Regions from separate parts of the Paenibacillus sp. MER 180 genome, predicted to be linked through region 1. Evidence: a T-box and tRNA genes for the amino acid it is inferred to sense, from the RefSeq annotation. Region 1 holds a T-box; the other regions hold tRNA genes.
What was found. The T-box of region 1 lies ahead of leuS (leucine--tRNA ligase). A T-box ahead of a tRNA ligase gene usually reads a tRNA of that ligase, here a tRNA-Leu.
Positions count from the first base shown of each region.

Region 1 (7,749 bases):
TCACCGCGGCGAATTGCTTGCTCCACCGACTCGCGAACGAATTGACGAGCTTCCAGCATGGACGAAGCACCAGCTTCGCATTGGGCGTGGAGGAGAGACAGACGTGTTCATTTCCGGCTTGGGCTGGATCAAGTGCAACGGTACAACTGGCGCGCTGGTTGAGATCCATGCGCCTAAGGGAGTTAAGGTGCTGGCACGCCACTCCTTAATTTAAGTTTTCGAAAGAGAAGAGTCAGTCAATAAGCAGGGGGATGGGGTTCATGCCGGATAAGGATGCATCATATTCGAACAATCTTGTAATGACCATGAATAGCAGTTCCAAGGTGTATGCGGTAATCGGGGATCCGATTGCACATTCCAAGTCGCCGCTCATGCACAATGCAGCCTTGCAGGCGATGGAAGTGAACGGGATATATACTGCATTTCATGTAAGGCCAGAACAGCTTGAATATGCCGTAGCAGGCATTCGCGCACTTGGTCTCGGAGGGGTGAACGTCACCATTCCGCACAAGGAGCGGGTGATGGCTTATTTGGATGAGGTTGATGGCAGCGCTTTGGTGATTGGTGCGGTCAATACGATTGTTCAACGTGACGGCAAGCTGCATGGTTACAACACGGATGGTCTTGGATATGTTCGTTCCTTGAAGGAAGAGATGCAAGCAGATATTCCATCCTCCCGCATTGTAATTATAGGGGCTGGCGGTGCGGCTCGGGGGATTGCGCACGCTCTTCTTACAGAGGGCTGCAAGGAGCTCATCATTGCAAATCGTACGGTGGAGCGAGCGCAGTCACTTGCGGACGACTTGTCAGGATTCGGCAATGTAAGAGCAGTTATGTTGGGCGATGCGCCTGCAATTGTGCCGAACGATGTTGACATCGTCATTCAGACGACTTCCGTCGGTATGCACCCCCATATAGAGGCGTCACCCGTGTCCGCGGAATGGCTGCAAGCACATATGCTTGTAAGTGACATCATCTATAATCCACTAGAGACAGCCCTGCTGCAGGCAGCAAAGACGAAGGGATGCCGGATTCATAATGGACTCGGCATGTTCGTCCATCAAGGGGCAATCGCATTTGAATTGTGGACAGGCTTGAAGGCGCCGACAGCGCTTATGCGGCAGCGCGTACTTGAGACGCTGCAATCCTAATTTCAAGATGTGGATACTCTAATACAGAAGACATTTAGGCACGAAGGAGTCGCACGTTCCAGACATGGAAAGAAGGCTCAATACTATCACTCATGAATAGATAAGGCAGGTTAAACTTATATGCTAACGGGTAAACAAAAACGCTATCTTCGCTCTCTTGCACATCATCTGCAGCCTATTTTCCAAGTAGGCAAGGGCGGTATGAATGATCAACTCGTACGTCACGTTGAGGATGCAATCGAGAAACGCGAATTGATGAAAGTATCGGTATTGAACAATTGTTTGGAAGATCCGCGCGAAATCGCAGAGGAGCTTGCTTCACGCTCCGGATCCGAACTTGTTCAAGTCATTGGCAAAACGATCGTGCTGTACAAGGAATCGACAGATAACAAGCAGATTGAACTGCCATAACGATCACTGGAGGGCTACCGAATGAAGTTCGTAGGGATCATGGGCGGGACTTTTGACCCTATTCATCTCGGGCATCTAGTGGCAGCGGAATGCGCTAGGGAGACAGCTTCCTTAGATGAGGTATGGTTCATGCCAGCGCATGTGCCGCCGCATAAAGCGCATCGACCAGCTGCTTCTGCGGAGCAGCGCTTGGAAATGGCGAGGCTGGCGGTGCAAAGTAATCCGCATTTTCGAGTGTGCGACTGGGAGATTAAGCATGGCGGTGTATCCTACACGCTAGACACTGTCCATGGGCTGCGCCAGGAGTATCCCGACGTCAAGTGGGCGTGGATTATCGGCGGCGATATGGTCGCTTACTTGCCCCAGTGGCATCACATCGATGAGCTGATGGAGCAGATTCAATTTGTTGGATTGCATCGTCCTGGATCAAGCTGGGATGCTGCCAAGCTGCCTGCTGCGTGGTCTTCTCGGCTCATCGAGAGCGAGATGCCGCAGATCGATATCTCATCTACCGATATTCGGCAGCGATTGGCCGAAGGGCGATCGATCAAGTATATTGTGCCGGACGAGGTTCAACAGTATATAGCAAGGTGGGGTCTATATGAATCGGACGCGCGAACAACTGATTGAGGCTGTACAATCCCAGATGCCAGCTGTAAGATGGCAGCATACGCAAGGGGTTATGACAACAGCCGTTCAACTGGCCAAGAAGTATGGAGCAGACCCGAATAAGGCGGATATCGCGGCCATACTGCACGATGTAGCAAAGTACTGGCAGACAGATCGAATGGAACAGATGATTCGGGAACATAACATGCCATCCGAATTGCTGGAGTATGACAAACAATTATGGCATGCGCCTGTGGGCGCACATGTGGCGCAGCATGAATATGGAATTGAAGATGTAGAAATACTGGATGCAATCAAGTACCATACTTCCGGCAGAGAGAAGATGACCCTGTTGGATAAGGTCGTGTGTCTGGCAGATTACATCGAGCCGGGGCGGGATTTCCCTGGAGTTGATCATATACGTGAACTGGCGGAGCAGAATCTAAATGCGGCGTTAATTGCCGGATTTGACTCGACCATTCGATTCTTGATTGAGCGCCGACGCCAGGTATTCCCGATGACGATCCATGCTCGTAATGGGCTGATCCTCGAACTGGAGACAGAACTTGAACAGTCAGCAACTTAATCACGAAATGGGCTTAGAAATACAAGAATAAGAATGGCTCAAACACAATGTGGAGGTAATTGAATGGCAGACAACATTAAACAATTGCTCGAAATCGCCGTAAGTGCGGCTGAAGATAAGAAAGCGATGGATCTTATTGCGCTTGACCTGCAAGGCATTTCCCTCATTGCAGATTATTTCGTAATCTGCCACGGGAACTCGGATACACAAGTTCAAGCAATTACGAATGAAATTCGCAAGCGTGTGCATGAAGTAGGCGGACACGTGCGCGGTACAGAAGGATTTGACTCCGCACGCTGGGTTCTCATTGATTTGGGCGACGTAATCGTGCACGTGTTCCACCGCGAAGAACGCGAGTACTACAACATTGAGAAGCTGTGGTCCGATGCGAAAGTTGTGGAGTTTGCATGATTTGGGAAGCAGGAACGATTCAACGATTAATAATCGACCGTGAAGTATCTCCGTACGGATATTTCTTGACGAACGGAGAGCAGGACGTGTTGCTGCATTATACAGAGCTTACGGGCAAAGTAGAGCCTGGCGATTACGTGGAAGTGTTTTTATACTATGACACGGAAGATCGCATTGCTGCGACAATGAAGCGTCCTTTGTTGACACTCGGAGAGATTGCTAAGCTTACGGTAGCGGATATTCATCCGAAGTACGGCTGCTTCCTGGAGATGGGGATTGGGCGTCAGCTGTTGCTTCCGAAGGGAGAGCTTCCCGAGTTCGAACCGCTTCACCCGAAGGTTGGCGATGAGGTATACGTCCGGATGGAACAGGATCGCTACGGACGACTTATTGCACTGCCAGCTCGTGAAGATGATTTGGTACCTTATATGTTCGCAGCTCCTGAGTCTTGGAACAACACATGGCGCGATGCGGTCGTGTACCGTGCTCTCAAGATGGGAACGTTCGTTGTCGTAGATGGCGCGCCTGTTGGAGAAGGTGTTATTGGATTCATTCATGAATCACTCCGTCCGCGCCTGCTTCGTCTTGGTGAGTCTGTCCGTGTTCGCATTACGCATGTCCGTGAGGATGGGCGCGTGAATGTAACGATGGCAGAGCGTAAAGAAGTCGGCATGGATCAAGATGCTGAACGCTTGTTCACCTTCTTGAAGGAGCGTCCGAACGGCACAATGCCATATTCCGATGAGACGCCTGCCGATATTGTGAAGCAGCGCTTTGGCATTAGCAAGTCAGCATTCAAGCGTGCCATCGGCCGCTTGCTGAAGGCGGGTCTCATTCGTCAAAATGGGAATTGGACCGAATTGACGGAAGCGGCTGCTGCAATGGATACGGCACAGCTTCACAAGGCACTGTCGGCGGCACAAGCCGAAGCGCGTGAAGCACATAAGGCTCGCTCGCACGGCAACGACAATGCACGCTAAGTCGTTCATTCAACATGCATTACGAATGATGGAATGAGGGAACAACCTCCAGCAGGGGAAGTGAAGATGGATGATTTCATATGGGCGTGTAGCGGAGGTTTATGACCGCTTAATGGAGGACATGCCATACGACCAGTGGGTGTCATTTGCTCGGCAGGCTTGGGAACGGTTTGGAAGCGGCGAGGTTCGTTCCATCGTTGACCTTGGCTGTGGAACCGGGAGTACGGCATTGCCACTGGCCAAGCTCGGTTATGATGTAATCGGCATCGATATCTCAGAATCGATGCTGTCAATTGCGAGCAGCAAGGGAATAGAGGCTGGCCCGCTGAAGGGCGACGTGCGTTGGGTGAATCAGGATATGTGCGATTGGGCCATGCCTGGAGAAGCGGATGCCGTCGTTTCGTTCTGTGACAGCTTGAACTATGTGACGGAAGAGGACGACGTGAAGCGTGCTTTTCAAGCTACCTATAACAACTTGAGATCTGGCGGCGTTTTCTTGTTCGATGTGCTTCATGTCCGTCAATTCGAACATTATGCGGAGACCCAGCCTTTTGCCTATGATGATGAAGATATCTCTTACATTTGGTTTTCGGACTATGATGAAGAACGCCAGGAGATTGAGCACCAACTGACCTTGTTCGTTCGTCAGCAGTCTGGAGGCTTGTACGAGCGTATTGACGAGGAACATGTTGAACGCGCCTATGATCCAGATTGGTTAGAACGTATGCTGAAAGAAGCTGGTTTCGGTCATGTCGAGCAATTTGCGGACTTTGAATGGCAGTCGCCGGACGAAGAGTCGCGGCGAATCTTTTTTGTTGCAGTGAAGCCATAAAGATAGATGTGCATAGTTTCTGAAGATGCACGTGAGATGCACATTTATCCGTCGTGAGATGTAGAATTTGGTGTTACTTTCTCAATTCAAGGCGAATGAACAAGAAAGATTTGGAGTTGCATGGCGATCATTGACAATAAGAAAATTTTTCATTATGATATAGCTACTTGCATCTATTTGGATGCATCATAATCATATTCAAGCTGAATAGGTAGAATGGAAAGACTTCGAAGAGGAATAGTACCTTAGGTCCCATCTTCAGAGAGCCGGCGGTTGGTGCAAGCCGGTGATGGTGCAGAAGCGAACTCACCTCAGAGTCGCGCAGCAGAATCAGGAGCGGTAAGCTGCGACGTATTGCCAGCGTTAATGGTGTAAAGGGAGTGGATAGCAAAGCATGCTGTCCGCTAACTAGGGTGGTACCACGGGAATAATGCCTCTCGTCCCTAGCGATTATCGCTAAGGATGGGAGGCTTTTTTAATCACATTTATTCATTGCCACAAGTATGACGGACATGCGCGAGCAGCCGTCTGGGCATCGTAGGAGGAGTAAGCATGAGTCAAGAAGCGAAGCAGCCGCACGGTTACGTGCCGCAGCAGATCGAGCCGAAATGGCAATCCTATTGGGATGAACATAAGACATTTGCAACGACAGAAGATGAGAACAAGCCGAATTTCTATGCACTGGATATGTTCCCATATCCATCTGGCGCCGGACTTCATGTAGGACACCCGGAAGGATATACGGCTACAGATATCATGTCTCGTTACAAGCGCATGCAAGGATACAATGTCCTTCATCCGATGGCATGGGACGCATTCGGCCTTCCAGCTGAGCAATATGCGATCGATACGGGACAGCATCCGCGTGAATTCACGGTGAAGAATATCGACAACTTCCGTCGTCAGATCAAGTCATTGGGCTTCTCTTATGATTGGGATCGCGAGTTCAGCACGACTGATCCGGAATATTACAAGTGGACGCAGTGGATCTTTATTCAGTTGTACAAGAGAGGACTCGCTTACGTTGCAGAAGTTCCTGTTAACTGGTGTCCAGCTCTCGGTACAGTACTTGCGAATGAGGAAGTCATTGATGGCCGTTCGGAGCGTGGTAACCACCCAGTTATTCGTAAGCCAATGCGCCAGTGGGTATTGAAGATTACGGAGTATGCAGAGCGTTTGTTGCAAGATCTGGATGAGCTTGACTGGCCGGAGAGCTTGAAAGACATGCAGCGCAATTGGATTGGGAAGTCCAAGGGAGCTGAAGTTCGCTTTGTTATCGACGGTCACGAAGAGGAACTGGTTGTATTTACAACTCGTCCAGATACGCTGTTCGGTGCAACTTACTGTGTCATGGCTCCTGAGCATGAGCTTGTCGAACGCATCACGACAGCTGAACAGCAAGCTGCTGTGAAGGCATATCAAGAGCAGGCGGCACGCAAGAGCGATCTGGAGCGTACGGATTTGGCGAAGGATAAGACGGGTGTATTCACAGGCAGCTATGCGGTGAACCCGGCGAATGGAGCGAAGCTTCCAATCTGGATCTCGGATTATGTGCTTGCTGGATACGGTACAGGTGCAATTATGGCTGTTCCTGGACATGATCAGCGCGACTGGGAATTCGCGAAGCAATTTGACCTGCCGATCATCGAAGTGATTGAAGGCGGCAATGTACAGGAAGAAGCATATTCCGGCGATGGAGCTCATGTGAATTCAGAATTCCTGAACGGAATGGACAATGCGGCTGCAATGGCGCGCATGATTGAATGGCTTGAAGCAGAAGGCAAGGGCGAAGGCAAGGTAACGTATCGCCTGCGCGACTGGTTGTTCAGCCGTCAACGCTACTGGGGAGAGCCGATTCCAATTCTTCATCTGGAAGACGGAACAATGAAGCCTGTACCGGAATCCGAACTTCCGCTTACACTGCCGGATGTCGATCAGATTCGTCCATCAGGAACTGGAGAATCTCCGCTAGCGAATGTAGACGAATGGGTGAACACAGTTGATCCAGAGACGGGTATGAAGGCTCGCCGTGAAACGAATACAATGCCGCAATGGGCGGGAAGCAGCTGGTACTACCTGCGCTACATCGATCCGCACAATAACGATGAAATCTGCTCAAAAGAGAAGCAAAAGAAATGGCTTCCAGTTGATTTGTACATTGGAGGCGTTGAGCATGCGGTTCTTCACTTGCTGTATGCGCGCTTCTGGCACAAGGTATTGTTCGACCTTGGTGTCGTAGATACGAAGGAGCCATTCCAGAAGCTTGTTAACCAAGGGATGATCCTTGGTACAAATGGCGAGAAAATGTCTAAGTCCCGCGGCAATGTCATCAATCCAGATGATATTGTGAACGAGTTCGGCGGCGATACGCTGCGCATTTATGAAATGTTCATGGGTCCACTGGAAGCGACGAAGCCATGGAACACGAATGGTGTAGAAGGAAGCTACCGATTCTTGAGCCGCATCTGGCGCTTGTTCATTAACGAGGAGACAGGAGCCCTGAACAGCAAGATTGCTAACGGAACGGATGGAACAGATCCGGCCTTCGTTCGTACATGGCACAAGACCATCAAGAAGGTGACGGAAGACATCGAAGGATTCCGTTTCAATACGGCAATCAGCCAATTAATGATCTTCATCAATGAGGCGTATAAGACGGAGGTTCTTCCACGCCAAGCGATGGAGAACTTCGTTCAATTGCTGGCACCGCTCGCGCCACATATCGCGGAAGAATTGTGGCAGCGTCTTGGCTACCAAGAGTCGATTACG
Region 1 covers NZ_JAMAVT010000002.1:254,275-262,023, forward strand. The annotation lists gene yqeH (ribosome biogenesis GTPase YqeH) at 1-214, shown strand, start outside; gene aroE (shikimate dehydrogenase) at 261-1,151, shown strand; gene yhbY (ribosome assembly RNA-binding protein YhbY) at 1,272-1,562, shown strand; gene nadD (nicotinate-nucleotide adenylyltransferase) at 1,584-2,192, shown strand; gene yqeK (bis(5'-nucleosyl)-tetraphosphatase (symmetrical) YqeK) at 2,164-2,757, shown strand; gene rsfS (ribosome silencing factor) at 2,821-3,168, shown strand; gene M3661_RS03795 (CvfB family protein) at 3,165-4,148, shown strand; gene M3661_RS03800 (class I SAM-dependent DNA methyltransferase) at 4,219-4,980, shown strand; T-box leader at 5,199-5,428, shown strand; gene leuS (leucine--tRNA ligase) at 5,533-7,749, shown strand, end outside.

Region 2 (7,533 bases), 250 kb from region 1:
GCCTGCACCAAGCAAGCTGAGCATGAAGGCAAGAAGTATGACAACAAGGATGTCATCCACGACGGCTGCACCAAGAATGGTCGTACCTTCCCTAGTGCTAAGCTGTCCTAGATCCTTCAGTGTCTGTACCGAAATACTTACCGATGTAGCGCAGAGCAGCAAGCCTACAAACATGGATTGGGTCGAATCTAATCCGAACAACAGACCACCACTATATCCACCGATAAACGGAAGAATGACCCCGCCGACTGCTACAGCGAACGCCGCCTTCCAATTCTTCTTCAATTCATCCAAATCTGTCTCCAGACCAGCAATGAACATAAGCAAAATGACGCCAACTTCCGCCATTTCCTTAATTAGTTCACCATCTGAAACCCATCCGAGCACAGCTGGTCCGATAATTATCCCCACAATGAGTTTACCAAGTACGGCTGGTTGACCCAATCGTACAGTGAGATCACCTGCGATCTTTGTCGAAGCCAAAATGATGAGCAACATGAGAATAAGTTCCATTGGCATTCCCCTTTCCGCTGTACAATTATTATGACCGCAAACCGACATTTTTTTTGTAGGTGGCTAAGGGCAATCCATACCATTTTTCTTTATGTTACATTTCATGACCTAAACCCGAGAATTTACAAAAAAAGAAGGACGTCGGTTACGGCGTCCTACTTGTTACTGCCTCTATTTTGTAATACGTTCATTCGGGTGGGTTGGTTTCATGACTTTCTTCGTCTCTTCGATCGCATAATCGCTAAACGTAGACAGCACACTATGATAAGCATCGACATCTGTAATGCGGATCCCTTGATATAACTGCTTCATCACCTTCGGAGGGAGCGAACTCTCCATGGACTCTACATCCAATTGGAAAAATGTACGTATCACCTTTCCACCTTCAGGCGGACCGTCATACAACGTCAGATTACCATCCTTGTCGAGGCTAATATGCGCCTTATCCTTGCATGTATCTGACAACTCTTCAACCTGTTCCTCCAAGATCACCCGTCCGTTGGCATCCATGGATACCGACCAGTCTGGATGGTTGAGCACGAGCTGAATAATGTCACGTGTTGGCTTTACACCCAACACTTCATCATTTTTTCCGCATATATATTGCTTGCGAGCAATGACTTCACGCTGTTCATCCTGCTGAACCAACTGCGCGATCACAAGCTGGGCTGATTCATTAAGCTTAGACTCATTATCTTTCCATAAAGCGAAGGTCTCAATCGAAGATGGCTTATCATAGTCCGCCAGCATGTCGCGCACACGATCAGACAACTGTATCCCAATGGCAACTACCGCTACGAACAACACAATTGCAGCCAAAGACCATATCGGCTTGCGGAAGCGCCGCAAACGCTTCTTCCATTGCTTCACTCGAAAATAGAACCTAGAGACGGTACGGTGTTCTCGAGCCATAAGTAATCCCCTCTAACTGCTTGTTAATTTGAGTAGAGCAATTGATTCCACGATGCCTGAATCATCTTGCTTCCTGCTCACAAGAAAAAGCCGCCAGAATCATCACTTGTATTACTTGGAGGCTTTTCTTATAGTGTGGCCCAGATAAAGGGGAAGTTATACAATTTATCTGTCTGTTCCTTCACTTCAATTTTCTCCATGGCCGAATGACGAAGCATATATAGACAAGAACCGGGAGAGGGGTGCCTGTAAATCCCCAGATCCCCCAGAACCAAGGGTACTTATTCCGCTTGCGCGCATCTAGAAACAACCAAGTTCCTTGAATGAGCAGAATGATTCCAATCAGAACCCAGACCCACCAAGGGACATTCTCATGACTGTTATTCATTCTGCTCACTCCCATTGCTCGGATGGATACAAATTGCCCAGATAAGAACCGCCCCACACAGGGAAATGAGCTGCATCCAGACATAGATATACCAATTCGCTTGGGCAAGACTGCACCCGCCGCCAACTAGCAGCAATGCAGCACTCCATAAGACAAGCAGCTCTTTCCACAGCCGTCTACGGTTCCTCTTCTTCGCCTGAAGCAATACCTGCTGGATATGGGCAGCACTTGGATGCGGAGAATGGCGATCACTCCATTCATCTAAGTGTTCCCAGTGCGGATGCAGTCTCTCCTCCCACGCCGAGTCCTGTTCCGGATGTGTAGCATGATTGGACATCGGTACTTGATGTAGAGAATCTACATGTCCTTTCTTGTTATCTTCCTTCTCACTCATCTTGCTTCCACTCCTTCCGCAGTTTCTCCAAGCCATAGTGCATGCGTGACTTTATCGTACCTGCCTGAACGTTCAACATTTCTGCAATTTCATTAACCTGATATCCATAATAATATTTCAACACAATTGGAGTCCTCTGTTCGTAGGAAAGCTCACCAAGGAGCTCCAGCGCTGCCGTCCACTCCATATTGCTTGATTCCATTTGATAACGCAGCTGACGCACAGCTTGTTCCTGCTCTCGCCATTTGCTCTCCACTTTCTTGCGGCGCATCTTGTCATAAAACAGACGTGTCGCAATCGTAATTAGCCATGACGAGAATCGTGAACTCCCATTGTACGTATGAATCTTCTCCATACACCGCACCATCGTGTCTTGAACCAAATCTTCAGCATTCGAAGAGCTCATCGTTAATTTCAAGGCATATTTATATAGAAAGGAGTAATTATCATGCAGCAGCACAGCAAGTTCATCCATGTCTCCTCTGACTGCTCGCTCTATCCGATGCTGCTCAGACATGTATTCGCCTCCTTTCCTTAATATCATAACGCAACGAGCTTTGCGCAAAGCAACTATATTACGAAATATCGTTAGGAATCGTTCAAGAGAATTATTAAAAAAGTTGAAATAATCATTTAGGAAGGAAGGATGGAAAAAAAAGAAGGATTAGAATAGCAAAAACCGCCGGTTATAACCGACGGTTGATGATAATGGTCGGGACGACACGATTTGAACATGCGACCCCCTGGTCCCAAACCAGGTGCTCTACCAAGCTGAGCTACGTCCCGAATGGATGGTGCCGGTGAGAGGACTCGAACCTCCACGGTTTCCCTCACGATTTTGAGTCGCGCGCGTCTGCCAATTCCGCCACACCGGCTTAGTAGTATCCATTATGAAATTAAGTGGCGCGCCCTGAGAGATTCGAACTCCCGGCCTTTTGATTCGTAGTCAAACGCTCTATCCAGCTGAGCTAAGGGCGCATATATATGGAGCGGACAACGAGATTCGAACTCGCGACCCTCGCCTTGGCAAGGCGATACTCTACCACTGAGCTATGTCCGCATATTACCTTATTTTATACAACTTGTACGACTTCATTTACTTCGTTGTCGTCGTTGCCGTTCAACAAGGACAAGTAATAATATATCAGACTGATAATTGAATTGCAAATCTTTTTTAAAGATTTTTTGATGGTATTTTTTTCTTGCTAAAAAACCTGCTTGCCAAGCCATATCTCAGCTCATACAAGCAGGTTCTAATAGTATGTTCTTAGTTTCTTATGATCTAACCCACTCAAGTGTAAAAGCAGGCTTGCGAATTCCTACTACCCTCGCATTGTCGTTTTTCGTCTCCGCAGGGCTCAGCTTTTTCAATCGTTCGATGGTTGCAGTCGTCGGGTATTGAATCTGCTCTAAAATGTCAGCAGCAATGATCGGCCATTGATCTTCCGATCCGTCCATCACTTTAAAGGCTATCCCTATTCTCTGCTCGCGCAAGCCGAAGCAATAGATGCCTTTGGCCCCGCCTTTCGCTACGATATTCGGATCCTGCAGCAGTGTTGGACAAATAAGTTCCGTTCCGGATACATAGAATGGATGTTTGTTCATTAGACCCGTCAAGCGTGTAATCGCTCTGCGCACTTCCTCATCTGCAATTAAATCCGGACAAGCCAATCTCAAATACAAGAGGGCTATATTGCGAATTGGAATCGCATATACCGGGAACCCGCAGCCATCCGTTCCTAATTTAATTTGCCGGGCAGGCACATCAGCAAGCTGAGACATCAAGCGCAGCACCTTCTGCTGAACGGGATGCTCCGGTTCTGCATAATTATCGGTTGGCCACCCCATCATCTTGCATAATGCCAGAACACCTAAGTGCTTGCCCGAGCAGTTGTGATATAAGGAGCGCGGTGGCTGCCCGTTGGCAATCCGCTCGTCCCTCGCAGCGCCATTCAGTGGATAGGTAGGCTTGCATACGAATTGATCCTCAGTGATCCCCGTTTTCTTCATGAACGATTCCAGTGCTTGTACATGGAACTGCTGTGCACGATGAGATGCAGTCATTAAGACGATCTCTTCCTCACTTAATCCGTAATGCTCCGGAACACCTGCTAACAAAGCAGGGAGCGCCTGCACCGGCTTCGAAGAAGAGCGCATAAAGCTTACATAGTCAGGGTCACCAACATGGAATAGTGTCTCAGCTTGTTCGTTAACACCTACAATATGTCCTGTATATGCACATTCCAACCAACCGCCTCGTGATTCCTCTACTAACACCTTGCCCAAATCAACCATTACTGTTCCTCCTCGCCAACACATGCTGTCATCATTCTCATTTCAAGACTTCCCCTATCATGACATAACTCTGCAAACATAGTATCATGTTCCTAGCTGCTCGTATTTATAACAAGTTCCTGTCAGTTATAAAAATTTCCGCTAACGAACCGGAGGGATAGGCATGATGACCATTGCGGATATAAGGCCATACATCCGTGCAGCGCATATGTATAATTACCGAGGAACGCGAGAGGAACAGCTGCGCAGAGGATACAGCTATGCATTCCACTTATTCTTGGACGGCCATGGTCATATGACGATAGATGACCAACGATATGCGGTCTCGAACGGCACGCTCATCTTTGTACGTCCTGGCGAATGGCATTCCTTCGAGCATGCACCAAATGAAACGATGAATGCATGCAATATCTATTGCGATCTCTGGGAGGCTCCCCCGCCGAACCAGCCTACCTTTGCTTATGAATGGGATGAATTCGATCCGAAGTGGTTAACCGTACAGAAGTCTTGCACAGAACTGGAATCATTGCCGACCTGCACTTCGCTTCGTCCTTATCCTTACTTCATTGAGCTGATGAAGCATGTGCTTACCGCATATAATCGGCGCGGCTGCTATACGAAGCAGGCTGCATCAGCTAGTTTTTACTCCTGGCTGATTCAATGGTACGATGCAAGCAGATTGCCCAATCCTACGGATTATCGCATAGCTCGAATCTTGGAGCGAATGGACGAACATCCCGAGCAGCGGCATTCGGTTGATTACTGGTGCAGCGAATGTGGGCTGGAAAAGTCCCAATTTTATCGGCTTTTCAAGCAAGAGACAGGAGTATCACCTAAAGCGTATTTGCTGCAGGCTCGCATGAAAAAGGCGGCCGTTCTGTTGATGGAAAGCCGCCAATCGATTACGGAAATCGCGCTAATGTTGGGCTACGATTCAATCCATTACTTCTCAAATCAGTTTACCTGCGTGTATGGAATCAGTCCTACCTTATATCGAACAAACAATAGTTACCAGAAAATTGATCGCTAGCATTATGATGAAAGCAGCCCTCTACCAAGTGGAGAAGAGCTGCTTTTTTAGATAACATTATTAAGCGCTTACAATTTCAGAATGTGCACTCGCTTCCTTCGTTGTTTTTTTCTCAGCGGGGATCGTGACAAAAATCATCATAACGCCTGCTGCTGCAAATAGCCCAGCGAAAAGCCACGTAATGCCGGCGTAACCGAGGCTTCCAATAAATAAAGCAACAAGAGCTGGTCCAACGAATGCGCTCAATCCCGCGCCCAGGTTCAAGATTGACATCGCTGCACCCTTTTCTTCCTTTACCAAAGACGGGGCTATCGCAGACAATGGCACGAAGCCTGCCAGACATCCGCCCCACAAAATCCCGACAATTTGCACAAGCCATACATTGCCTGCCGCAAGTTGAGGAACGTAAAAGAGTAAAATCGTAAAGAAGGCCGAGCCTGCACATCCAAACCACATTACCGTATTTCTCCAGCCAAGCTTATCGCCCACAATGCCGAACAGCAGGTTGAACGCGATGTTTCCGATAAAAATCATAGCCCATAGATGCAGCCAGGACGAAATGCTAATGCCTTGACTCTCCATGTATAGCGGCATATATATGGGGAAGCCGAATTGTGCAGCCGTATTGATGATGCGAACTAAGCCGACCAATACGATTTTCGGTTCCTTTTTGACAATTGCCAATCCTTTGGCAAGCTCTTTTACTTTGTTGTCATGCTGTTCTGCCTTGGACTTATCCAGCTTGCCGCCGGGATTGATGACCAGTGCGAACAATGCCCCAAGCAGTACCCATACGATTGCACTCCATAGTGTATTGATATGCCCCAAGTGCTTCAATGCCCAGGTGGAATAGTATGCGCCGAGTACGTTCATGCCCCCAGTGAACACGAACCAGAACCAGCCGACAGCCGTTCCCAGCTTCTTCTGAGGTGTCTGATAAGCGATCCAGACGAGGAACGAGTATGCGAACAAAGGATAGCCGAGACCCTTAAACGCATACGTCGGCAGCATCGTTGCAAATGAAAGCTGGGTAATTCCTAAACCAATAAAGCCTACGGAACCGAGAATGTATAGGATTAACCCGGTCAACATTGCTTTTTTAGGGCCGATCGCGTCAACGAATAATCCGGACAGGAAAGAAGACAATGCAATCGTAACCCCGTATACCGTAAATAAAATGCCGGATTGCTGTACGGTGAGTCCCTGTTCAACCAGATATGGGCTTAACCATCCCTGCTCCAGACCATCCCCCATCATAAAGATCAGAATGCCGAGATAGCCCCAAGCTAGAGATGCAGGAATACCTACTTTGTCAAAAATATTTTTGCTTTTCAAATGCATCACTTCTTTCCTGGATGATCTATTCCTTCTTCTACTGTTCGTAATGCAGCTATTCTATAAAGATGTTAATTTGAACTCTCTCCACCCATCACTTCCAATTTAATCGCTTTCAATTGTTTGATCGGACTCTGTTCATCGCGACCAAAATAATCATGCAGCCGCACATACTCGGCATAAAGTCGATTATAAATGTCCCGGTGCTTACTTTGCGGCTCATACGTTTTCTTAATGCCTCCACCCATTGCTTTCCCGGCCTGCTGAATGGAGTCGTATCCTCCATTAGTACTGCCTGCCGCTACGGCTCCTAGCATGGCGGCCCCCATCGCTGTTCCTTGCTGAGTTGCCGCGACGTGAATAGGCATGCCGATGATGTCCGCGAAGGTCTGCATAATGAATGGGCTTTTTTCCGCAATCCCGCCTGTAGCCATGATTTTGGAAATTGGAACTCCGTGCTGTACAAAGTTCTCAATAATCATCCGCTTCCCGAATGCAACTGCTTCAACCAATGCTTTGTACATTTCTTCGGCTGTCGTAGCCGTCGTCATGCCGAACATTGATCCTGTCAGATCCGCATCCACCAGAACGGAACGGTTTCCATTCCACCAATCCAGCGCAATCAAGCCGCTGGCACCGGGCTTAATCTTCTCTGCCTTCTCATTG
Region 2 covers NZ_JAMAVT010000002.1:5,346-12,878, reverse strand. The annotation lists gene M3661_RS02715 (cation:proton antiporter) at 1-513, opposite strand, end outside; gene M3661_RS02710 (BofC C-terminal domain-containing protein) at 685-1,425, opposite strand; gene M3661_RS02705 (sigmaY antisigma factor component) at 1,607-1,813, opposite strand; gene M3661_RS02700 (YxlC family protein) at 1,806-2,207, opposite strand; gene sigY (RNA polymerase sigma factor SigY) at 2,200-2,724, opposite strand; tRNA gene M3661_RS02690 (tRNA-Pro) at 2,917-2,993, opposite strand; tRNA gene M3661_RS02685 (tRNA-Leu) at 3,000-3,082, opposite strand; tRNA gene M3661_RS02680 (tRNA-Arg) at 3,109-3,185, opposite strand; tRNA gene M3661_RS02675 (tRNA-Gly) at 3,193-3,267, opposite strand; gene M3661_RS02670 (asparaginase) at 3,483-4,502, opposite strand; gene M3661_RS02665 (AraC family transcriptional regulator) at 4,666-5,532, shown strand; gene M3661_RS02660 (MFS transporter) at 5,593-6,873, opposite strand; gene M3661_RS02655 (ribulokinase) at 6,939-7,533, opposite strand, start outside.
Region 2: it encodes a tRNA-Leu, which carries the amino acid that the T-box ahead of leuS (leucine--tRNA ligase) is inferred to sense. The anticodon was not compared.

Region 3 (7,533 bases), on a different contig from region 1:
GGGCATAATTCGTACCGAAGCGAAGGACAAAGAGCAGGAATCGGTATATGAGATGTACTATGCGTACACGGAACCGGTTCGCAGGCTGCCTTCTCACCGGATATTGGCGATTAACCGCGGTGAGCGTGAAGACATTCTGAAAGTTGCGTTAGATGTGCCTGTAGAACAGGTACATGCTTATATGGAGCGGAAAGTGATCCAACGCGACTCTGTCGTCACTTCCTTGCTGAAGGCGACGATTGAAGATGCCTACAAGCGATTAATTGCACCGTCAATTGAGCGGGATGTACGCAATGAGCTAACTGACAAGGCTGAGGAGCAAGCAATCCAAGTATTTGCACAGAACTTGCGAAGTCTTCTATTACAGCCGCCAGTAAAGGGGAAGACCGTATTAGGTGTCGACCCCGCTTTCCGGACAGGCTGCAAGCTGTGCGTGGTCGATGATACAGGCAAGCTGCTGGAAGTAGCAGTAACGTATCCAACAGCCCCTCACCATAAGGTGGCAGAGGCTGAGCAGACGTTCAGCAGACTCGCAGACAAGTATGGGGTTGAGTTGGTCGTAATCGGCAACGGAACCGCTTCTCGCGAGACCGAGCAATTTGTTGCAGATTGGTTGAAGTCCCGTCCAGGCGGTGGAGCTGGCATCCAATATGTAATCGTCAATGAGGCTGGCGCTAGTGTCTATTCGGCTTCTAAGATAGCCCAAGAGGAGTTTCCTTCTCTGGATGTTGCAGAGCGCAGTGCAGTATCGATTGCTCGTCGGATGCAGGATCCATTAGCGGAGTTGGTTAAAATTGAACCTAAGGCTATTGGAGTTGGTCAGTATCAGCATGATGTGGCTCCTAAGCGGCTGGAGGAGAGCTTGGGCGCCGTTGTGGAATCGGCAGTTAACCATGTTGGTGTAGATTTGAACACGGCTTCTCCGTCCTTGTTGTCTTATGTATCAGGCATCAATGCAACCTTGGCTAAGAACATCGTGAAGTACAGGGAAGAGAACGGGAAATTTACGGTTCGTAAGCAGCTGCAGAAGGTGCCGCGTCTGGGGCCGAAGGCATTTGAGCAATGTGTAGGATTTCTCCGTATTCCAGATGGAGATCTTCCTCTTGATAAGACGCCGATTCACCCAGAGTCGTATGGAGTTGTTGATCGGCTGTTCGCGCTCATGGGACTTCGTACGGAGGATATTGGGACAGCTGCGTTAACACAGGCACTGAGCGGGGCGAATCTAAATGAGCTGGCTGATAAGTTAGAGGTAGGTACACCTACACTGAAGGATATTATCGACAGCTTGCTGCGTCCGGGTCGCGACCCGCGCGAGGAGTTGGCGCCGCCTATTTTCCGTACAGATGTCCTCCAAATCGAGGACTTGAAACCTGGTATGGAGCTGAAGGGAACGGTTCGCAACGTTATTGACTTCGGTGCATTCGTTGATATCGGCATTAAGAATGACGGCCTCGTGCATATTTCTCAACTTAGCGACCGTTTTGTGAAGCATCCGCTTGATGTTGTCTCTGTCGGTGATAATGTAACGGTATGGGTACTGCAAGTGGATATGAAGAAGGGCCGGGTCGGTCTTACCATGAAGGCTCCGAAGTAAAGAGGGATAAAGCGATAGAACGAAAGCATTAAAACCATATATGTAATACATGCAATCGTAAAATATGAAACATGACGGTAGCATATTGCAGCATGACGAAAGTCCCCCGATGAGGAAGTCGGACGGTCTCACACCTTGTTATGAGACGCCGTTCGTTCAATCGGGGGTTTTTTGCCTATATGCGATGATGATCTAAGGCCTGACTTTCTGCTTGTGCATGTTGCGCAGCGTACGGAGCCATTTACGTATGCGCACGCGGCTTCGAACGGTAAAAAAACCAACACTCATTTAATAGCTTAATTTGACGGCGATCCTTCTTATTGAAGGCGCGCATTAGCTGATTGCATAACCATTGCGGCATGAGTATCCCTCCTTCGGCGGGGACGAGAGAATCGTCGTTGTAACGCTATCATATGGGCGTTGGCCGCATTTGGTGCAGGTCCGCAATCGTCTCTGCAGGTATCTTTGCAAGCATTTCTGCAAGTATCTCTGCCTGTATCTCAAAGGAATTTATGCTTCATTCTTGTTGTTGTAGGGAACAACCTTTCCCGCTACAATGTAGGCATACCCCGAAAGCAACTTATCTCGAACAGGATTAGAAATAGCAGACTGAGACGAAGAGGCGAAAGGGGGATAAAGATGTCAGATGAACAGCTGCAAGCATGGATCGAACAGGTTTCGCTCCGTGATTTCGGGAAGCCTTTTCGGCATAAGGCACGTTATAATTCGCGGCTGAAGTCAACAGGAGGACGCTACTTGCTGCGCTCGCATGATATTGAAATCAATCCGAAGCAGCTGGAGCAGAATGGTCTGGAAGAAGTCGAACGTATTATTAAGCATGAGCTCTGTCATTACCATCTGCACTTGGAAGGGAAAGGGTACAAGCATCGGGATGCAGATTTCAGACAGCTGCTGCAAGCAGTTGGAGGTTCTAGATATTGCAAATCGCTGCCGGATGTTGCCCGCACCCGTCAAATGCCTTATCGATACCGCTTGGTATGTGTACAGTGCGGACAAGCTTATATGCGCAAACGCAAGGTGGATGTTCGTAAGTATGTATGTGGTCGTTGTCACGGAAAGTTGAAGATGCTGCTAATGACCGAGCAGTTGGAGAAATAATGAACTGCCGTACGTACAGCGATAATGTTCATCATACAGCTTTACTCGTATTCGTAGTGAACCAATTAAACAATAGCTGAGGGAGGTCTTGTCATGCCGAAATGTGAGGGAAAGGTTATTGCAATTACAGGTCCACGCAAAGCTGAGGAGATGTCATTGCTTGTTGCGAAGCAGGGAGGAATACCGCTTGTAAGGCCAACTCAAGGGACGATGTTCGAGCATTTTGACCATCTGGCTGCGGAAGTGGACAAGGTAATAGACAAACCTGTGCAGTTGGCTGTCTGGACGACAGGAATAGGGCTTGAGAAGCTGCTGGAGGCGGCGCGTGAAGCGGGGAGAGAAGAGGCACTGCTAGTGAAGCTGAAGCAGATACGGCATGCAGCACGAGGCTACAAAACCGTTAATGCATTGAAGCGGCTTGGCATCGTCCCGGATATTCGAGATGATGACGGCTCGACGCTTGGTCTGGTAAGGGCTATGGCATCTTATGATGCTGAACAATGGCGCGGCTCATTAGTTGCGCTGCAATTGCACGGAGACCCAGCCCCAACCCTGAACGCATTTCTCGCTGATGCAGGTGCGCAATCTATAGAGCTGATGCCTTACCGGCATACTCCGCCCGATGAGGCCGTACTGGAGCAGTTCACTTCAGAGCTGTTGTCGGGACAGATAGATGCAGTTGCTGTAACGGCTGCTCCACAGCTTCGGTTCCTATTTGCCTATGCGAAGGAAAGAGGGATGGCGGATAAGCTGCTCCAGATCTTCCAAGAGCGAACACTGCTTGCGGCGGTGGGCAAAGTTACAGCTGCAGCGGCGATAGATGAAGGGATAAAGCGGATGTTAGTTCCAGATGAGGAGCGAATGGGGGCGTTAATCGTTGCCTTGTCACGCTGGTTTGAAGCGAACTGATTGACTGCTTGTCTGATATTTTTACATTTATTTTTTGAAATGTGTTGACACTATATCGGATTCATGATAAATTAGTACTTGTCATTCCCTGATAGCTCAGTTGGTAGAGCACTCGACTGTTAATCGAGTTGTCACAGGTTCGAGTCCTGTTCGGGGAGCCATTTATGGAGAGGTACCCAAGAGGCCGAAGGGGGCGCTTTGCTAAAGCGTTAGGGTGTAACAGCCGCGAGGGTTCGAATCCCTCTCTCTCCGCCACAATGGTACAGACAAGATCCCGCAAGGGATTTTTTTGTTATTCTATACATATTGCATCATCGCCGAAATGGATAAAGCAAGGGTAACTGTGAGAGATCGCGGTTATTCCTTGCTTTTTTTCATACACTATAGAGGCATTCAATGTGAACAGATGATGGTCATTCTGTTTCGCAAATTGTTCAGTGCGTTTAATGAGTGTAATGGTGGATTTCATAATATCGGCTTGAAGTAGCAGCGGAGTACACCATATACGGATTGTTATCCGTGGGGGGTGAGCGTAATGGGAAGTAAACGTGATAAACAGAAGCAAGCATGGAACGAGAAAAAGACAACGAAAGCAGACTCGAACAAGGATAAGGACACGGTATCGTACGATACTGATGAGATCATAGATGAGGCAGAACTCATTTTGCAGGGTTCTGTTGATGAAGTGAAGTATGCGCTCCGCTATTGGCATCCTTATGATTTAGCAGTCGTATATCGGCATGTGAATTTGTCGCAGCGCTCTCGGCTGCTTGAGGTGCTGGAAGTAGGTCAGCTTACGGAGATGATCCGTGAGTTGAATCCGGATCTTCAATTGGAGTCTTTCCAGATGCTTGGCCGCAATCGTGCGGCAGAAGTATTGAACCGGATGGACAATGACGACTTGGCTGACATGATGGCAGCGGTTAGCGTGGAAGAGAAGGAGTTCTTGCTTTCGCTCATGGAGCGGGAGGAGAGCGACACAGTACGCCGCCTGATGACTTATGAACCGGAGACCGCGGGCGGATTGATGACGAACCGTTATGTCTGGTTCTATGAGCGTTACACCGTGCGGGAAGCGGTTGAGAAGGTGAAGGCGTTCGCTGAGATGACGAAGAACGTCCACTATCTGTATGTAGTCAATGAACAGAAGCGGCTGGTCGGTACGTTGACATATCGTGAATTGGTGCTGGCTCCGGAGACAGATACCATCCAATCGCTTATGAATGAGAAGGTCATTTCCGTTACCGTCGATACGGATCAAGAGGAAGTGGCACGACTATTTGAACAATACGATTTCTTGTCCATGCCTGTTGTTGATCCAGATGACAAGCTTCTAGGGATCGTAACCGTTGATGATGTCATTGACGTCTTGCGGGAAGAAGCGCATGAGGACATCAATAAGTTGTCGGCAACGGACAAGACGATTGACTTTCGAACGAACCCTTTCACAGCAGCCCGCAGACGTTTGCCATGGTTGATTATGCTTCTGTTCCTTGGGCTTGTGTCGGGAAGCATTATTAGTAGGTTTGAGGGGACGCTGCAGCAGGTTGTTGCGCTGACCTTCTTCATGCCCATGATTGCAGGGATGACAGGAAACACAGGCACGCAGTCACTTGCTGTGGTAATACGAGGACTTGCGTCAGAGCATTTAGACAAGGGAACAGTTACGAGGCTCCTGTGGCGAGAATTGTTCGTAGGTCTGATCATCGGTACGGTGTGCGGCACCGCGGTTGCCCTTGTAGCGGGGATATGGCAGGGAAGCTTAGCGCTGGGGCTCGTAGTGGGCTGCTCTCTATTCCTGACGGTTATCATCGGTACAATGGCGGGTACAGCAATTCCTATCTTGCTGTATAAGCTTAACGCCGACCCAGCTGTAGCATCAGGGCCACTTATTACAACATTGAATGATATCTTCTCGCTGACGGTTTACTTCGGTACAGCCACCTTGTTCCTTTCGTATTTAATTTGAGGCTTCGGGCATATTATAAGAGCAATTAAACATGCCAAAATTGGTGCAGAGAATAGCTGTCGGACAAGGAAAAAACGGTTCATAAATATGGTGAAAAAGTTTTTTTAAAAAAAGGCTTGTCAACGGTCGTATCGTTTGATATACTCTTAATTGTCGCCGAGAGGTGATGAGAAAAAAGTAAGAAACGACAACGATATGGCCCGTTGGTCAAGGGGTTAAGACACCTCCCTTTCACGGAGGTAACAGGGGTTCGAATCCCCTACGGGTCACCACTTCAATCCTTGTTGGAGTGACATGGCGAACAGCAATGTTCTTGCACCATGAGCCATTAGCTCAGTTGGTAGAGCACCTGACTTTTAATCAGGGTGTCGAAGGTTCGAGTCCTTCATGGCTCACCAGTTTTATTCCTCGGTTGAGATGTCAATAGACATCCTTCCCAAAATACGTGCGGTAGTGGTGGAATGGCAGACACGCTATCTTGAGGGGGTAGTGGGCGTACGCCCGTGGAGGTTCGAGTCCTCTCTACCGCACCAAATTAACTAATGACAACTCCTTGCGCAGCAAGGAGTTTTTTAGTGTTTTTAATCATGTTCGGCTGACGTTTCATTACATGCGATTATTTTTTGGTTTATGGACGAGAGCCATGATAAATGCCCAAAACTACTAGATGTGTATATAAGCGAAATAAATCTGTTTACCATAAGAGTCGTTGAGAAAATAGAATCTCGCGGCTCTTATTTATGTTATGGTGAACGCTGATCGATCGGACTATTGAAAATGCCAAGGTTGATAGTAAGTTAACTGAAGTGATGGGGAAGGACATACTACAAGTAATGAGAGTGTAAATCTAATTGTTTTGGATATAAGCCAAGTCATATTGAGAGAGACTTCAATACTATGGAATATGTACGAACTAATAGAGTAACTCTCTTGAGAGATGGTAAGCTGATGGCGGTTCGAAAAGGAGTTTGTTTATGGACAATCATTATCGATTTCTAAACGGTCATCCATTTTCATCATGGCTTGCAAAGGCATCTGGAATCATCGTGCCCGTGTTACCTAAGGGGGAAACAGGGGCTACTGGAGCAACTGGTTCAACCGGATCAACAGGTCAGAGCGGCGCCACAGGAAGAACAGGCCCTACCGGAGCCATAGGGGGAACGGGAACTACGGGTTCAACAGGTGCAACGGGTGTAACGGGAGCTACTGGAACGACAGGTATAACCGGATCGACTGGAATAGGTTCGACTGGGGTGACTGGCGCAACGGGATCGACAGGTGTAACGGGTTCTACGGGGATTACTGGATCTACCGGAGCCACCGGGGCAATGGGAGCAACAGGGACGAGCACTACCGCGACATCCTCGTATGCTGCCAATACTACCGGAGCATCGATCGCGGTCGTCTTGTTAGGTACACTCGTTCCGCTCCCAAGCGCCCAGAACATTGGATCTGGAATAAGCGTGAATGGCTCGAACGATACTTTTACCGTATCTACTGCGGGAAGATATTACATCTCGTATCAGCTCCACTTAACCGCGGGCTTGTTGCTGGGATCTAGACTGCTTATCAACGGAGTAGCAAATGTAGCCTCTACGATAACACCTGTTCTTACGGTATCCACCTTTAACAATGACGTCATTCTAACATTGGCTGCGAACACAACAATATCGCTCCAATTGTTCGGACTCCTAGGAACAGCTACGCTTATTAACAATGCTGCTGGTGCGGCTCTAACCATCATTCACTTAGGCTAGAAATACAACTAGAAATGGAGCGGTAATCGGTATGCAATCTGACTACAAAAAGAGCCGTTGAGGACTGAAGTGCTCCCTGTCAAGTGGACAGTTTAAAAAACAAAAATGGTTAGTTTAGATACCTCAGCTCATATGAATAGAGCTGAGGTATCTTTATTATGAAGCTCGTCGGTACTCGTTAG
Region 3 covers NZ_JAMAVT010000015.1:147,186-154,718, forward strand. The annotation lists gene M3661_RS22415 (Tex family protein) at 1-1,597, shown strand, start outside; gene cmpA (cortex morphogenetic protein CmpA) at 1,839-1,958, opposite strand; gene M3661_RS22425 (SprT family protein) at 2,237-2,716, shown strand; gene M3661_RS22430 (uroporphyrinogen-III synthase) at 2,810-3,625, shown strand; tRNA gene M3661_RS22435 (tRNA-Asn) at 3,711-3,786, shown strand; tRNA gene M3661_RS22440 (tRNA-Ser) at 3,792-3,880, shown strand; gene mgtE (magnesium transporter) at 4,161-5,594, shown strand; tRNA gene M3661_RS22450 (tRNA-Glu) at 5,792-5,866, shown strand; tRNA gene M3661_RS22455 (tRNA-Lys) at 5,917-5,992, shown strand; tRNA gene M3661_RS22460 (tRNA-Leu) at 6,042-6,127, shown strand; gene M3661_RS22465 (BclA C-terminal domain-containing protein) at 6,569-7,351, shown strand.
Region 3: it encodes a tRNA-Leu, which carries the amino acid that the T-box ahead of leuS (leucine--tRNA ligase) is inferred to sense. The anticodon was not compared.